3 regions of the Bacillus sp. NEB1478 genome follow, and region 1 is predicted to be linked to each of the others. Evidence: riboswitches for the same ligand, from Rfam matches in the RefSeq annotation. Region 1 holds a riboswitch; each other region holds the start of a gene.
What was found. A riboswitch is a leader RNA that binds a small molecule or an ion and turns the genes downstream of it on or off. The one in region 1 is predicted to bind S-adenosylmethionine.
Positions count from the first base shown of each region.

Region 1 (5,827 bases):
ATCACACGGTACACTAGTGTATGGAGTTCTCTCGTAATGCACAGTAGACACATCAGAAACATCCTTAGAATTCCTGCCATATCCTCTCGATTTCTTTGCATAACCCCATTTAAATTAATGTCTTGGTTTATTGAGTTCCTGGATGCATTCTTGAACAAGTGTTACACCTTGACTCATTGCAGCACCGCCGCCAAATGCTGCTGAAACGCCAACAGCTTCTAATATTTCGTTTTCAGTGCAGCCTTGGTCGAGACACCCTTTAGTATGATAAATGATGCAATACTCATCTTGTGAATAAATACTGATTCCAAGTGCAATAAGCTGTTTATTCTTCTCGGATATTTCACCTTCTTTAAAACAATGTTTCGTAAATTCGCTGTATGCATGTGTAAGCTCAGGCATATGTTCGTTATATTTCCCTAATCCCTCTTTGTAGCGGATTAAATGATGCTGGGTTGAATTCGAACCTTTCATCGGCTGTTCTTCTTGTTTCATTTTTAACACTCCTGTCACTTAAATAGTAAACAAAATTAGTATGAGTTTTTAACGAAGCTGATATGTAAAAAAAGTCTTTTAATAAGGCTCTTTTCTAAAAGATTGTTGATTCTGAGGCATTTTTGTAATTTGACTCCAATGTCAGGTTGATTGGAGTGTAAGGTGTGAGACTCCTCGAAAATGAAAGTCACATTTTCTTCGTGGGATGTTTATGCTGCCGAAGCCTTCCTAGTCCTGCGGGACAGGCGGGCAGTCCGAAAAGCGAAAGCGGTTTGATCAGCCCCGACAAGCAAAAGGGAAAGGGGCTAAGAAGGCGCTTTTTGCCTTCAGGACCATTACACTTTTGACCTCGAGGGGCTAACCGCTGCAGCTAGACAGGTGAGACACTTATACGTGAAACGTACGAATGTGGCTCACCGTCTGCCCCGCGGAAAGCGAGCATCCTGTAACGGATATCAACTACTTTCAAAAGCACCAATGAATACGAAAAGAGCCTTTAATAAAGAAAAAAGGATGACTCAGTTGAGCCACCCTTTTTCACTCTTTATTTATTTACTGGTACGACTGCACCTTTATATTTCTTCTTAATGAAGTCTTGAATTTCTTTAGAATGCAATACGTTTACTAATTCTTTCACTGCTTTTTTGTCTTCGTCACCTTTACGAACAGCGATAATATTAACAAATGGTGAATCATTGCCTTCAATTGCAATGGCATCTTTTTGTGGATTTAATCCTGCATCGATTGCATAGTTTGTGTTGATCATGACAGCGTCGCCTTCGCCATTTTTATAAGCCTTTGGCAGCATCCCGGCATCAACATCAGCTTTGAACTTAATATTCTTAGGATTTTCTTCAATATCTTTTATTTGTGCTTCATAACCTGCACCTTTTTTAACTTTAATTAAGCCTTCTTTTTCTAATATAGCAAGCATACGGCCATGGTCAGCTACTGAGTTAGACATAATAATTGTAGCACCTTGCGGCAGATCTTTTAGAGATTTGTATTTTTTAGAATAAACACCGATTGGCTCAATGTGAATACCGCCTGCATTTACGAACTTATAGCCATGGTCTTTCATTTGAGATTCCATATAAGGAACGTGCTGGAAGTAGTTAGCTCCAATTTCTTTTTCGTTTAAAGATTTGTTTGGAAGTACATAATCCTGAAATGTTTTAATTTCAAGTTCGATACCTTTTTTCTTTAATAGCGGCTTCGCTTCTTCAAGAATTTCTGCGTGAGGAACATTTGAAGCTCCTACAATAATTTTTTTGTCGCTGATACCGCCTTCTGTTTTGTTGCCGCAGGCAGCAAGAGCAGCTGCAACTACAGCGAGAAGTAATACTGTTAAGATTTTTTTCATATAATTTTCCTCCTTGTTGTGGTGTTATCTTTTATCTAAAGCAGTCGTAATTCGATCTCCTATCCATTGGATAATAAATACGATCACTAAGATTAGCGCGGTGGAAACTAGTGTTACGTCAGCGTTATCTCTTTGATAGCCTTCCATATAAGCAAGGTTACCTAGCCCCCCTGCTCCTACGACACCTGCCATTGCCGTGTAGCTTACAAGAGCAATCGCTGTAACGGTGATTCCAGAGATTAGTGCCGGCAAACTTTCAGGAATAAGCACTTTAAATATGATTTGGGCATTTGTTGCACCCATTGATCTTGCTGCTTCAATTACCCCTTTATTAATCTCCCTCAAAGCGATTTCTACCATTCGTGCATAAAATGGTGCCGCTCCTATAATCAAAGCAGGTAAAGCTGCTTCTGCTCCTAGCATTGTTCCTACTAGAAAGCGGGTAAACGGAATAAGAAGTATGATCAAGATAATAAATGGAATCGAACGGAACACGTTGACAACAACGGCGATCAATCCATTTAAAAATTTGTTTTCCCATAAGTTTCCTGGCGATGTTAAAAACAAAGCTAATCCCAGGGCAAGACCTAAGATAAATGTAACGATTACTGATATTGCCGACATGTATAATGTTTCATTTGTCGCCTGAATGACTGCATCCCATTGAACATTCGGGAACCAAATACTAAGCATTATGAATCACCTCAACCTCAACCTGCACACTGTCCAAAAATTTCATCGCTTTTTCTAGGGCAGAGTCACTGCCTTTAATTTGAATAAACAGCGTCCCATACGGACCATTTTGTGTCTGCGAAATTTTCCCTTGAAGGATATTAACATCTACCTCATAATTTCGAATCAATTCTGTAATGAGCGGCTGCCCAGTACGACCTCCGACAAAAGTGAGCTGAATGATCTTGCCTTCAGGGAATCCATCAATAAATTGTTTAATTGTATCAACAGTTTCTTCAGGTTCTGTCACTTGTTTAACAAAGTCTTTGGTAATGTTTTGAGCAGGGTTTTTAAATACGCTCAATACATCTCCTTCTTCAACAACTTTACCGGTTTCCATTACGGCTACGCGGTGACATATTTTTCGGATAACATGCATTTCATGTGTAATCAGTACAATTGTTAAACCAAGTTTTTTATTGATCTCTACTAAGAGATCGAGGATGCTGTCCGTCGTTTTCGGGTCAAGTGCGGAAGTTGCTTCATCGCACAATAATACTTTTGGCTGATTCGCCAGAGCTCTTGCTATACCAACACGCTGCTTTTGACCGCCGCTAAGCTGGGAGGGATAAGATCCGCCTCTGCCTTCTAAACCGACAAGATTAATGAGTTCCTCTACTCGTTTGTTAATCTCAGCCTTTTTTACACCTGCAATTTCTAAAGGAAAAGCGATATTTTCCCGAACCGTTCTTGACCAAAGCAAGTTAAAGTGCTGAAAGATCATGCTGATTTCTTGCCTGGCTTCTCTTAACTGTTTTGAAGAAAGCTCAGACATGTTTTTTCCACCGATTGAAACTGAACCGCTCGTTGGTCTTTCCAGCATGTTCAGTATGCGGATCAGCGTACTCTTTCCAGCACCGCTATATCCGATAATCCCGTATATTTCTCCTTGATTTATTGTTAAATCTACCGTATCAACAGCCTTTACTTCACCATCTTTGGTTTGAAAGACTTTACGGACTGATCGTAAGTTAATCAAAATACCTAACCTCATTTCCTAAATAAAAAATAAAAAAATGCCTTCTGCTTCAATATGAGCAGAAAGGCATAATATATGCGCATTCTCCTCATCTCCCAAGACAAATAATGTCCTGCAGGAATTGGCACCTTTCTAGCTGACAATAAGCCAACTAGCGGTTGCCGGGTTTCATAGGGCCAGTCCCTCCACCACTCGTGATAAGTTAAAGCGTTGCGTTATTAAGTTAAAGCGAAACATTTTAAAGTCGATGTGAAGAATAATAACATCGTTGTCGATAGGTGTCAAACTTTTTTCGCATTTTTGAACATTAGCCCACTAGATATTTGTTCCCAGTGAGAACTTAGATAAAAAATCGCTTCCCATTTAAGCCGCTGTCTTAACGTCCCTTGAAACTCGACCATTTCTTGCCGCAAGAGGGTAGTCAGTTTCATCTTTCCTTCTAACATCAAAATCAGATAGTTTGGATTTCCTTTAAAAATGACAATTCGGTTGCTGTTGCCTTCTTTGTAACCTATCTTAAGCGTTGTATCATCATACATTTCGAAGTTCGGCTTAACCGGAATGTTATACAAAAGCAGATATGGACTTCTGGCAATCTGTTCTTCAAAAAAGTGTACATCCAACATAAAGATCCCCCCGAATTGATTGTTACTTTTTCTTGTTCGTGAGGAATGATGGTATACCTTTATAAAGCTTTCGACAGCTCTAAAGAATCGTTTTTGGAATTACGACAGGTTTAACCATTTTTAGTGATTATGTCTGCTTTTCCCTGTTTCGCTGCCATTATGACCGTTGCTATTTTTGCTTTGCTCATTGCTTCTTCCGTTCCCGTTCCTGCCATTATGATGGGAATCAGGGTTCGTTTTAATTTGTTCAGAATAATTTTGCTTTCGATTTTCTTGATGTTTATTGTTTGATTCATTGCTATTTTGACTTCTGTTATTGTTTTTGTAATCTGGCTTTCCGTAATTTTTTTCACGGACAGGACTATTATTATTACGGTTCTTTGACTCTGTATGCAGTTTATTATGTTTGTTCGGTTTTACAATGTATTCTTTAGATTCATGATTCCGTTGTTGTGCAGGTCGATCTGTATGATTGTTCGATTTATCAGGATCAGGTGTATGCATCTGCTTAGGATGTGGAATCACCTTTATGTCTTTAGACGAAACAGCTGCTTTCTTTTGAAGATCTTGAATGTTAGCTTCTTTAATAATCTTTTCTTGGATAGGCACCTGTTGTTTATTGGCTTTTTGAAAAGCAGTCAGTTTACCTGAGGATACACCAAGCTGCGCAGCCTTTTTACGTGTATCACGGTTTGTCTCCGTTACCGTTATTGCCACGGGGTACTTAATGACAGCTTGTTTCACTATTGAATTAACCGCTTGATCGAGCTCTGCTTCCGTTTTACCGTTTCCTTTTTCACTTGAAACGGTTGTAATCAGCATTGAATGATCTGACTTCATATATCCTTCCGCTTCATAAGCGTTTATAAGCTGGTTGGCAAACACTTGGAATGAAGGATGTTCATCAATCGACAAGTGATGCTTTTTTATTAATTGTTTAGCTTCTTTATTAAAAGCGGAAAGTTCAACAACCTTCATTTCGTCATTCACACCAACCTCTAAGCTAGGATTGATATCAAAGCTTACGTAAGCTGCTGCAGCAGACTGGCTGCCAATGGGAATAATGCCAGATAAAAAAACAAAAGCCACTAAGACGGCTACAGATAAAGATAGTGAAGGCAACGCAAAAAGACTTCTCTTTTTGAAAGAAAAATAAGAAGTCTGGTATTCCTTCCCTACGAGAGGACGTTTTCCTTTAGGTATTTTCACCGTAACAAACGTACCATCCTTCATAAGCAAAGTTGCTTTTTTATTGTTTATTTCTATAACAATGCCGCTTTTCAATGATATCCCCCCGCACGTAGCAGGATCAGTAGGAAATTGCAGGTAAGAGAATGCTTCTCTTACCTCACAATTATATTACTTCACCTTAAGGCTGAATGTAAGATTTCAGCGCTTGGAAATCGCCCAAGTATATTAATGATACTGCTATTATATACTTTCGATTTCTCTCTATCGTTTTTCGACTACAGGATACCATATTTAATAAATCTTTTATCGGTAATTGTTTCTTTTCTTTCAAGAATGCGGCAAGTTCTTCATTTTCTGCCAGTAGACGTGCGATTTCTTTAGCGTTTTCGCGTGCATCAACGTGTTTAGGACAGTGTTTGCTTAATACTTTAAAGTTTAAGC
Region 1 is NZ_CP134049.1:919,083-924,909, reverse strand. It holds gene RGB74_RS04360 (carboxymuconolactone decarboxylase family protein) at 115-495, opposite strand; gene RGB74_RS04355 (MetQ/NlpA family ABC transporter substrate-binding protein) at 1,040-1,858, opposite strand; gene RGB74_RS04350 (methionine ABC transporter permease) at 1,883-2,551, opposite strand; gene RGB74_RS04345 (methionine ABC transporter ATP-binding protein) at 2,544-3,569, opposite strand; SAM riboswitch class I at 3,655-3,773, opposite strand; gene RGB74_RS04340 (hypothetical protein) at 3,851-4,195, opposite strand; gene RGB74_RS04335 (anti-sigma-I factor RsgI family protein) at 4,316-5,479, opposite strand; gene sigI (RNA polymerase sigma-I factor) at 5,565-5,827, opposite strand, start outside.

Region 2 (5,827 bases), 930 kb from region 1:
TCCGTAATCCTTACAAATACCTGCTAATGTCTTCACCTGTTCATAATTTAAAATACCTGATGGGACATTGATCCTCATCATAAAGTAGCCATCTTCTTTTGGTCGCTGCAAGTATAGCCCTGCCCATTTAAAACTATCCCATTCTTCTTTTGGAATGGAAGAGAATCCATTCGCAGCATAATAAGGAATATCCTCAAAGATTTTGAGACCGTCTTTTACAAGTTTTTTCTGTTCAGTCTTATTCAGCTTTAGATTTTCCGACCAGAATTTATCATATGCCATATTATCATCTCCTCTTAAATAAGCTGTCTTCGTTCCAAGTACTCAATAATCGTATCCACACAATCAGGGATAGATTGTTTGTTCGTTTCAATCGTTAAAGCCGGTTGATCTGGTTCTTCATACGGGGAATCAATACCCGTGAAATCAGGAATTTCACCATTTCTAGCTTTAAAATAAAGTCCTTTTGGATCTCGTTTCTCACACTCATCTAATGGACATTTTACAAACACTTCGATAAATTCATCCTCGCCTACAATTTCTTTCGCTTTCTTCCTATCTTCTAAGAAAGGCGATATAAATGCAGTTAAGACTACCGTACCATTATCCACAAAAAGCTTTGATACTTCGGAAATTCGGCGGATGTTTTCTGTGCGGTCTTCATCAGAAAAACCAAGATCTGCATTTAATCCATTTCGAATATTATCACCATCCAATACATAGTTTCCTATTCTTCTTTCATATAGTTCCTTCGCTAAGGCGTTTGATAGGGTAGATTTCCCTGAACCCGAGAGTCCAGTGAACCAAAGAACAAAACTGTGATGTGCATTCTGCTTTCTTCTGTCATCTTTCGTTATCGTTGACTCATGCCAAATTATATTTTGCTGTATGCTCATGCTGATCTCCTTTTAATTTGGATTCTTCTTCATGACGCTTTAAACCATTTATTAGTATCTCAACTACCTCTTTGCGGCTAAACGTGCTTGGAGGCAACTCTCCATTTCTTAAAAGCTCTCTAACTTTTGTTCCCGACAGAATTACCCGATCATCTTGACCATGCGGACACGTTTTTGAAGAAGCCATACCTTCGCATTTCGTACAATAAAAACTATGTTCAAAAAACATGGGTGTGATGCCAAGTTCTTCAGAAGTAAACTGTGTAAAAATCTCTTGCGCTTCATACGTTCCATAATAATTGCCGACCCCTGCATGATCACGGCCAACGATAAAATGAGTACAGCCAAAATTCTTTCTAACTAACGCATGGAAAATGGCTTCTCGCGGGCCAGCATATCGCATTGTTGCCGGAAATACAGCTAAAAATACACGATCTTTCGGATAATAGGTTTCTAGTAACTTTTGATAACTTTCCATCCGAACATCTGCTGGAATGTCGTCTGATTTCGTTTCTCCGACCAGTGGATTTAGAAACAATCCGTCAACTGTCTCCAACGCTGTTTTTTGAATATATTCATGTGCACGATGTACAGGATTTCTCGTTTGAAAGCCAACGATTTTCTTCCAGCCTAATTCTTGAAATGTTTTTCTGCTTTCTGATGGATCTAAATGAAATTCAGAGAACGCTTTTTTCTGTATTCGTTTCACAAGTGTGATTTCTCCGCCAACATATACGGATGGCCGACCTAATAATTTTTTTACCCCTGGATGAGCTTGATCTGAAGTTTTGTAGACTTTTTCAGCTTCTCTTTGTTTATCTGGCTGAAAAACATCTCCGACCTTCAAAACACCGTATGTTTCTCCTTCGAACACTAATCTCACTTCTTCACCTTTCGATAAAACAGCAGCTGTCTCACTTTGAACAGGTAAAGTAATCGGAAGGCTCCAGACTGTTCCGTCTGCTAAACGAATATCGTTAACGACTGAAAAGTAATCATCTTCATTTAAGAAACCAGTTAATGGGCTGTATGCACCAATTGCGATTAGCTCAAGATCACTTAATGATGTGGCATCTAACGGAATTTCCTTCTGAATGTGATCAAACGATCGGTTAGGATCATACTTGTTAATAAGTTTTCCACCGTGGGGCTTGATTGCAGAAATAGTAGTCATAATATTTCTCTCCTCCTGTGTTGAATATTAGGCTTGATGTAATCCACATTCTAGCTTTTCGTGGCCGGACCATCGCCCAGAGCGAAGATCGTTTATATCTAATGCTGCTTTAGTACAAGGTGCACATCCAATGCTTGGATAGCCATTATCATGTAATTTGTTATAAGGTAAATTATTCTTATGGGCATATCGCCAAATCTCTTTCCACGTCCAATGAATTAATGGACAAATTTTCACACTATGGAACCTCTCATCTTTATTAACAAATTGGATATGCTTTCTCGTAGGTGATTGCTCTCGGCGGAGCCCAGATAACCACGCTTTAACACCATTTAGTTCATCCTCGAGCGGTATCACTTTTCTTAACTTGCAGCATTGGTTAGGATCCGTTCTCCAAAGATTTTCTCCATATTGTTCAAGTTGTTCTTCAAGGGATAATGAAGGCTGTTTTATTTTAATCTGCAGTGTTGGGTACTTTTGTTTCACATCTTCAATCACTTGATAAGTTTCCTGAAAGTGAAGATGAGTATCTAAAAATGTGATCTTCGCACTTGGATTTACTTGATGAACGAGATCGATTAAAACACTTCCTTCGATTCCAAAACTGCACGCATATACCAATTCATCTCCATATTGCTGATATGCCCACCTCAAAACATCTAAAGCGCCTTTTGTTTCATTCTCTATCTCAAAATCATAATTGTGTTCGTGATTCTTCCAAGTATCATAAGTGATCAACGAACTCCCTCCTTTTTTGAAACAAAAAAACGGTTTTAACGGAGATGAAAGGAATTCCTTTTCATCTAAGTTAAAACCGCCTCTAGTTTTCTAGTCAGCGAATTATTTAATTCGTAGTTTTTCATTTTTTTCCAGTTGAATGACTTTTCCGTCTTGAACAACTAATGTAATTGATCCAAATTGAATATTGCTCAACATTTTTTTTAACTGTGGAATAAAATCATTTTCATCTTGTTCGTTAGCCACTTATAAACCACCCTTTCCATAAATTTCTCTGTTAAGATTTTTTACTATAAAAATAAAAAACCTTTCCATTTCGGAAAGATAGTGGAGGTAAGCGTATTACCTTATCTTCCAAAATGTGTAAACATTCTGCTGGAGTTAGCACCTTACTGCATAGCAGGTTGCCGGGTTTCATCGGGCCAGATCCCTTCACCACTCTTGATAAGTTTAATTTTTTAAAATCATAACAACATATTCACATGATATCAAGACCTTTTTTTAATTATTCTTTCTTTTCAAAATAAAATCATATGAATCGTTGACATGTTATCCCGATAAATCATATAGTAATAATTAAAATTAAAACCAAATGCTGATCGGAAAACCGAAGGCTCTTAACGAAACCGTTGAGAGCCTTTTTTGTTTTTCAAGGAGGAGATCATGAAAAAGTTAATAGTTTTAGCGCTTATCGGACTTATTGCACAATTAATTGATGGAGCCTTAGGAATGGCTTATGGCGTTACATCCACCACATTGTTATTAGTGTTCGGGATTGCTCCTGCGGCAGCATCAGCTTCCGTTCACTTAGCAGAAGTAGTCACAACTGCTGCATCGGGTGTATCCCATATTAAATTCGGAAACGTTGACCGTCAAATCGTTTATCGACTCATTATACCGGGTTCAATAGGTGCCTTTCTCGGTGCATGCTTCTTAAGCAGCATACCTGGTGAATTAATTAAACCCTACATTTCCATATTTCTAATCACATTAGGGGTTTATATTCTTTACCGATTTCTTTTTAAACAAAATAAGAAACAAAATCAGCCAGAAAACAAACCCTTCACAAAAAAACAATTGGTACCGCTAGGACTTCTTGCAGGATTTTTAGATGCGACAGGTGGAGGCGGCTGGGGTCCTGTAACAACCCCGGTCCTGATGACAAAAGATGGAATGACAACGCGAAAAGTGATCGGTTCTGTAGACACGAGTGAATTTGCAGTAGCGGTTTCAGCCTCAATCGGGTTTTTCATCTCATTAGGCTGGGCTCAAGTGCAATGGATTTGGGTTGTGTCACTTATGATCGGAGGATTAATTGCTGCTCCAATTGCAGCATGGCTTGTTAGAATCATTCCCTCACACATACTAGGTGTATTTGTTGGAGGGTTCATTATTTTAACAAACTTAAAAGTACTGCTGAATACATTCCATGTCTCACCTGAGTCTTCCTATACGCTATATACTGTTCTAATTGTAAGTTGGATAGGCGGGATCTTCCTATCAATCAAAAAAGGCAAGGAAGAAACAAGGGCTCAAAACAAAAAAACAAATTTTTTAAAAAATTCTGTTGACTATTGAGTATGAGGTATGTAAGATGATATTTAAATCAATTTTCATATTTTTCTTATCCAGAGAGGCGGAGGGACTGACCCTATGAAGCCCAGCAACCAGCAGACATGCATGGTGCTAATTTCAGCAGAACTACTTTTGTTCTGAAAGATGAGAGCCCGATTCTTATGTATTACGGACCTCTTCTTTTGGAAGAGGTCCTTTTTGTTGGCTCTAAGTAATTTGAAAATTGAAATCATGTCATTTCATGATAAAAACAAATGGAGAAGGAGAGATTTGGTATGAGCGAGAAAAGAGAGTATGGTTTCGAGACGATTTCATTACATGAGGGGCAAAAAGTAGATCCATCAACAAATTCGAGGGCAGTGCCGATCTATCAAACAGCATCTTATCAGTTTGATAATACAGAACATGCTGCTAATCTATTTGGATTAAAAGAATTTGGTAATATTTATACACGCCTTATGAACCCCACACAAGACGCATTTGAGCAAACCATCGCAAAATTAGAAGGCGGTATTGGAGCACTTGCAGTTTCTTCAGGTCAGGCAGCCATTACGTATTCAATCTTAAATATTGCGGGTTCTGGTGATGAGATTGTTTCCTCCACTTCCTTATACGGAGGAACTTATAATCTTTTTGCGATTACTCTTCCTAAGCTTGGGGTTCAAACAAAATTTGCTGATATCGATAATATTCAATCTTTCCGAGATGCGATTACTGACAAAACAAAAGCAGTCTACATTGAAACGATTGGTAACCCTAAAATTGATGTAGCTGATATCCAAGCTATTGCTGATATTGCACACGAAGCAGGACTTCCCCTTATCGTAGATAACACATTTGCAACCCCGTATTTGTGCCGACCTATTGAACATGGTGCTGACGTCGTTGTTCATTCAGCAACAAAATTCATAGGGGGTCACGGAACATCCATTGGCGGTGTTATTATAGATTCTGGTAAGTTTGACTGGAATAATGAAAAATTCCCGGGCTTAACAGAACCAGATCCTAGTTATCAAGGAATCGTATATACAGAGGCGTTTGGTCCGCTCGCTTATATTCTGAAAGCTCGCGTTCAGCTTCTGCGAGATCTCGGTTCGGCGATTTCCCCATTTAACTCATTCTTGTTTATTCAAGGGTTAGAAACATTATCACTTCGCATGGAAAGACATGTTGAAAATACGTTAAAAGTAGCGAAATTCCTAAAAGATCATCCTTCTGTTGACTGGGTAAACTATCCGGGTCTTGAAGACAGCCCCTACCATGATCTCTCTAATAAATATTTGCCGAAAGGAGCGGGTGCTATTCTCACATTCGGTGTAAAAGGCGGGGTTGAAGAAGGAAGAAAACTGATTGAAAGTGTCAGTATCTTCTCACACCTTGCTAATGTTGGAGATTCAAAATCATTAATCATCCATCCTGCTAGTACTACACATCAGCAGTTAAC
Region 2 is NZ_CP134049.1:1,851,743-1,857,569, reverse strand. It holds gene RGB74_RS09200 (nitrite/sulfite reductase) at 1-282, opposite strand, end outside; gene cysC (adenylyl-sulfate kinase) at 297-890, opposite strand; gene sat (sulfate adenylyltransferase) at 865-2,070, opposite strand; gene RGB74_RS09185 (phosphoadenylyl-sulfate reductase) at 2,098-2,808, opposite strand; gene RGB74_RS09180 (YezD family protein) at 2,911-3,024, opposite strand; SAM riboswitch class I at 3,153-3,259, opposite strand; gene RGB74_RS09175 (sulfite exporter TauE/SafE family protein) at 3,472-4,386, shown strand; SAM riboswitch class I at 4,430-4,534, shown strand; gene RGB74_RS09170 (homocysteine synthase) at 4,659-5,827, shown strand, end outside.
Region 2: linked by a shared signal. The riboswitch ahead of RGB74_RS09180 (YezD family protein) and the one ahead of RGB74_RS04345 (methionine ABC transporter ATP-binding protein) in region 1 are both predicted to bind S-adenosylmethionine.

Region 3 (5,827 bases), 160 kb from region 1:
GACGCCTTTAATCGTATTAGACCCTTTTATCGGCGTGTTTTTATTAGTTGGAGCTCTATTAGTAGCAATATCCCGTATGTATTTGGGATTGCATTATCCTACTGATGTCATTGCAGGTATGATTTTAGGGATAAGTTCAAGTTTTCTTTCCTTTTTCTTAGTAAATGAAGTTATACTGCCTTATTTTAATTAAAAAATGGATTATCCGCTTTTAATGAAGGATTGAAATTTAATAATTCCACTGTTAATCCGAATATTTCCACGTAATTTTGATTAATTCCACATTAAGTGCCAATAAATCCACATTTGGTCAAAATAAACTAAAAAAGCAGACACTCAGTTTGAGGTCTGCTTTTTGTATTATTAGATATTCGCTTGATTTTTAAGTTCTTCTGCTTTATCAGTTTGCTCCCAAGGAAGCGCGATGTCAGTACGTCCGAAGTGACCGTAAGCAGCTGTTTGCTTGTAGATTGGACGGCGAAGATCAAGCATTTTAATGATTCCTGCTGGACGAAGGTCAAAGTTGTTACGAACAAGCTCAACAAGAACTTCTTCAGATACTTTACCTGTTTCAAAAGTGTTAACAGCGATCGATACAGGTTGTGCAACACCGATTGCATAAGCAAGCTGAACTTCAACTTTGTCTGCCAGACCTGAAGCTACGATGTTTTTTGCAACGTAACGTGCAGCATAAGCAGCAGAGCGGTCAACTTTTGTAGCATCCTTACCAGAGAATGCACCGCCACCGTGACGAGCGTAGCCTCCGTAAGTATCAACGATGATTTTACGTCCTGTAAGACCAGCATCACCTTGTGGTCCGCCGATTACGAAACGGCCAGTCGGATTGATGAAATACTTCGTGTTCTCATCAATTAATTCAGCTGGAACTACTGGTAAAATAACTTTTTCTTTAACATCTTTTTGGATTTCTTCCAGTGTGTTTTCAGGATGGTGCTGAGTTGAAATAACGATTGTATCAATACGAACCGGTTTGTCGTTTTCATCGTATTCAACCGTTACTTGTGTTTTACCATCAGGACGTAAGTAAGGAATTTCTTCACTCTTACGTACTTCAGTTAAACGGCGAGAAAGCTTGTGCGCTAATGAGATTGGAAGAGGCATAAGCTCTTCAGTCTCGTTACAAGCAAAGCCGAACATTAACCCTTGGTCACCAGCACCAATTGCTTCGATCTCAGCATCTGTCATTGAACCTTCGCGTGCTTCAAGTGCTTGGTCTACACCCATAGCGATATCAGCAGATTGCTCATCGATAGACGTTAGAACTGCACATGTTTCAGAGTCAAAGCCGTATTTCGCACGATCATAACCGATTTCTTTAATCGTTTCACGTACGACTTTCGGAATGTCAACATATGTTGAAGTTGTGATTTCACCAGCAACAAGCACTAGACCTGTTGTAACTGAAGTTTCACAAGCTACACGAGCATTTGGATCATTTGCTAGGATTTCATCTAAGATGGCATCTGAAATTTGGTCACAAATTTTATCTGGATGCCCTTCTGTTACGGATTCAGATGTAAATAAACGACGACTTACTTTTTTGGACAATTGAATATCCTCCCTTTATCTACTTTCAATGATACGGTACTTTATTCTTATCTATTTGCATATTTTATGTTCTTCGCCTGTAAAATGGCATAAAAAAAGCCCTTCCCTGTTTGACGAATTCAATCACGAGGAAAAGGTTTAAATACATATGCCTTCAACCTCTTATTTTCCAAGGTATTACACCTTGCAGGTTAGCACCTTTTCATTCTTAAGGATGATGATCATCCACCGAAATGTCGGTTGCTGGGTTTCATAGGGCCTGTCCCTCCACCTACTCAGAATAAGAGTAGCCGTTCTCGAAATATGATAGCGTAATGATCTTAACCTGTCAATAGAAACTGGCTTTAAAACTGTATATTCCATATTATATAGAAAGAAGTGAAAAATTAAACAATTGGAACCGCATTCAATATTATGATGATTCGTACATTTTTCACAATTAATTATGAGTATGAAGAACTTTTTTGGAACGCTTTCATAAAATAGTATACATTATTTAAGTTAATGTGTTATACTAATTTTCGAATATATCACTCTAGAATAAAGGATGGTACTGTCTGATATGAATACATTGGAATTTACGACAACTTTAAATGAACTTGTGACTCGTCAAACGACTCACCAGAATTTACCTGTCCCGGTACTAGTTGAAAAATCGTTAAACCGTAATGAAGGCATTCTTACATCTACAGGTGCGCTTCGAGCAACTACTGGTAAATATACAGGACGGTCACCAGAAGACAAATTTATCGTTGAAGACGCCTCCGTGAAAGATCTAATTGATTGGGGAAAAGTAAATAAGCCTTTCTCACCCGAAAATTTCGATAAATTGTATAAAAAAGTACTTCAATACTTAGGCAGCAAAGAAGAGTTATTTTCATTTAAAGGATTCGCAGGTGCAGACAAAGAATACCGTCTTCCTATTCAAGTAGTTAATGAATACGCATGGCATAACTTATTTGCACATCAGATGTTCGTACGTCCTAACGAAAGCGAATTAGCTGGACACGAATCAGAATTCACAGTGGTTTCAGCACCTGGATTTCTAGCTAATCCTGCAGAAGATGGAACGAACTCTGAAACGTTTATTATTATATCATTTGAAAAACGCATCGTATTAATCGGTGGAACAGAATATGCTGGCGAAATCAAAAAGTCCATCTTCTCTGTTATGAACTTCTTGCTTCCTGAGAGAGGAATTCTATCCATGCATTGTTCTGCAAACGTTGGAAATGAAGGCGATGTGGCATTATTCTTTGGTCTTTCAGGAACTGGGAAAACAACATTATCGGCAGATCCTAACCGCAGACTAATTGGTGATGATGAGCATGGATGGGCGAATACTGGTGTTTTCAATATCGAAGGCGGATGTTATGCAAAAACAATCGATCTTTCATATGAAAAAGAGCCGCAAATCTGGAATGCAATCCGATTTGGAAGCGTTTTAGAGAATGTGATGATTGATGAGAATTCGCGAATCGCCGACTATAAAGATTCAACTTTAACTGAAAACACACGTGCTGCATACCCTGTAGACGCAATTCCAAATGTTATCCAGCCAAGTGTAGCTGGACATCCAAATACGATTGTATTCTTAACAGCTGATGCGTTTGGCGTATTGCCTCCAATCAGTAAGTTAACGAAAGAACAAGCGATGTATCATTTCCTTTCTGGATACACAAGTAAACTTGCAGGAACAGAAAGAGGAGTTACTTCACCGCAAGCTACTTTCTCAACATGTTTTGGAGCTCCATTCTTGCCGCTGCCAGCAACGGTTTATGCAGAAATGCTTGGTAAGAAAATCGACCAGCACAACGTTCAAGTATACCTTGTCAACACTGGATGGTCTGGCGGGGAATACGGTGTCGGAAAGCGTATGAACCTTGGCTATACGCGTGCAATGGTGCAAGCTGCGCTTGAAGGTGAACTTACATCTGTTGAAACTGTTGTAGATCCGGTATTCGGACTGCACATCCCAACTCATTGTCCTGGTGTACCCGATCAAGTTCTTCAACCGAAGAAAACATGGGAAAACCAAGATCAATACGACGTAAAAGCAAAAGAATTAGCAGCAAAGTTCAAAGCAAACTTTGAAAAATTTAAAGCTGTCTCGCCTGAAATTATGAACGCTGGTCCACTTTCATAATCTAATATCTAACTAACCTCCCATCTTAAACGGGAGGTTTTTTGGTATTTTTTAGAAAAATCAGTTGCAAAGTGACATCTATGTCAATTATAATAATGACATGGATGTCACTTTATAATTAGGAGCTGATTTTGTGGAACAAACATCAGAAAAACTGTTAAAAAGCAGACCTTATCAATTTTTAATATCTGCTCAATTAATTTCCAATCTCGGTGATTGGCTTTCCATTCTGGCTGTGTTCACCCTTGTTGGACTTAAATGGGAAGCTTCACCACTTCAAGTCTCATTTATCATGTTGTCATTAGCTTTACCAATGACGATTCTAGGACCAATATCTGGAGTATTTGCAGACCGGTGGGAAAGAAAGTACATTATGATTGTTGCAGATGCAGCTCGAAGCGTTATTATTTTTGGTCTCGTATTTGCAACAGAGCTTTGGCACATATATGCACTATTATTTGGTCTAGGGTTTTTTTCGACTGTTTTTAATCCTGCAAAAAATGGAAAATTAAAAGAAATTGTTCCGGATCATCACATGCAGCAGGCTGCTTCCATAAGCTCCGTAATTGAAAGCGGCACAAAAATTATCGGTCCTGCCTTGAGCGGTTTTCTTCTTACTTTATGGAGTTTCAATATTATTTTCATACTAGATGCTATTACATTCCTCCTCTCAGCACTTCTTTTACTTAACATTCCAGCAAATACATCAAGAACAATTAAAAATGAAGCGACAACTGAGAAAACAGAAAAGAACTTTATCAAAGAATTGCTCGAAGGGTTTACATTTATTAAAAGTCTCCCAATGATTTTTTATGGAACAATTTTAATGGCCATTACTATGTTTGTGATTCAAATGTCAGATTCACAGTTTGTTACTCTATTTAGAGAACTTGAAGGATCCTCTCCGAAAGTACTCGGTATTGTTATGACAGCATCTGGAGCTGGGTTCTTAGTTAGTGGACTCATCTTGAGTAAGTACGAAATTAAAAAAGCAATAAACGCAATGTCTGCAGGTATTTTTGTATTAGGATTAGGATTTTTAAGTCTTGCCCTCTTCACAGATATAGATCTATCTGCACCAATGATCTGGGCGCCTGCTGTCACTTTCTTAGCATGTATTGGGGCGGGTTTGGTTTTTATTCCGTTTCAATCAAATGTTATGAAAGAAACCCCTTCCGAAATGAGTGGACGAACACTTGGTACTATTGGAAGTGTCATGATGCTGGCTTCTCTAATTGGCCCGCTTGCTGGTGGAATCCTTGCAAACATATTCGGCGTAATCCCGATTTTCATTTGTACTTCTAGTGGATTGTGTCTAATTAGTGTGATAGCTTTTATTCAAAGAGGAAAGTTCGAAGCAAACAAAGGAGAAACATATGTCACCGAAAGTAAAGGACAGCCACAAAGAAGAGCGGAAGCGTAATATCCTTGAGGCAGCAAAAAAGATATTTAAAAAGAAAGGGTATGAAGCCTTTGTCATGCAGGATGTAATTGATGCAGTGGACTTAAGCAGAGGCGGAGTATACTCCTATTTTTCCAATAAAGAAGATTTATTTCTATCTATTTTAGAGTCTATGAACGAAGCTTATGAGAAGGAAGTAAAAATATTAACCGATAAGCCATCTATTTGGGAAGCATTAAAAGCGGAATTTAAAAGTTATAAAGACTTAAAAGACGACGAAGATGCATTTAGTGCTGTGCAAATCGAATATTTCTTAATAAAAAGACGCGAAAAAACAGCCTTCTTTAAAAATCGATATCAATTCGCGATTGAGCAATTGGTCAATATGATCGAACAAGGTGTTAAAAATGGAGAATTTCACCCGAAGTACTCACCTGAAACCATCGCCAAATACTATATTACGTTCAATGATGGACTGCACATCGCCGCTATTGTCATCTCCAAAAACGATCTAAATTACAATGAACAGATTGACCTTTTCTTACACCAGCTGGGAACGATGTTAGGTGTAGAGAACTTGTAGGGAGCTGAACAATTCAGCTCCTTTTCTTATATCCTTTCATCCACTCACACAATGCATATGTAATTCTCCTGTTTTCTTTTGGCGGGAAGTAATGTGTATAAGCAGGGTAAATCCATGTTTCGCAAGG
Region 3 is NZ_CP134049.1:1,078,015-1,083,841, reverse strand. It holds gene RGB74_RS05185 (phosphatase PAP2 family protein) at 1-193, shown strand, start outside; gene metK (methionine adenosyltransferase) at 364-1,569, opposite strand; SAM riboswitch class I at 1,729-1,856, opposite strand; gene pckA (phosphoenolpyruvate carboxykinase (ATP)) at 2,132-3,715, shown strand; gene RGB74_RS05170 (MFS transporter) at 3,849-5,138, shown strand; gene RGB74_RS05165 (TetR/AcrR family transcriptional regulator) at 5,092-5,700, shown strand; gene RGB74_RS05160 (alpha/beta hydrolase family protein) at 5,714-5,827, opposite strand, start outside.
Region 3: linked by a shared signal. The riboswitch ahead of metK (methionine adenosyltransferase) and the one ahead of RGB74_RS04345 (methionine ABC transporter ATP-binding protein) in region 1 are both predicted to bind S-adenosylmethionine.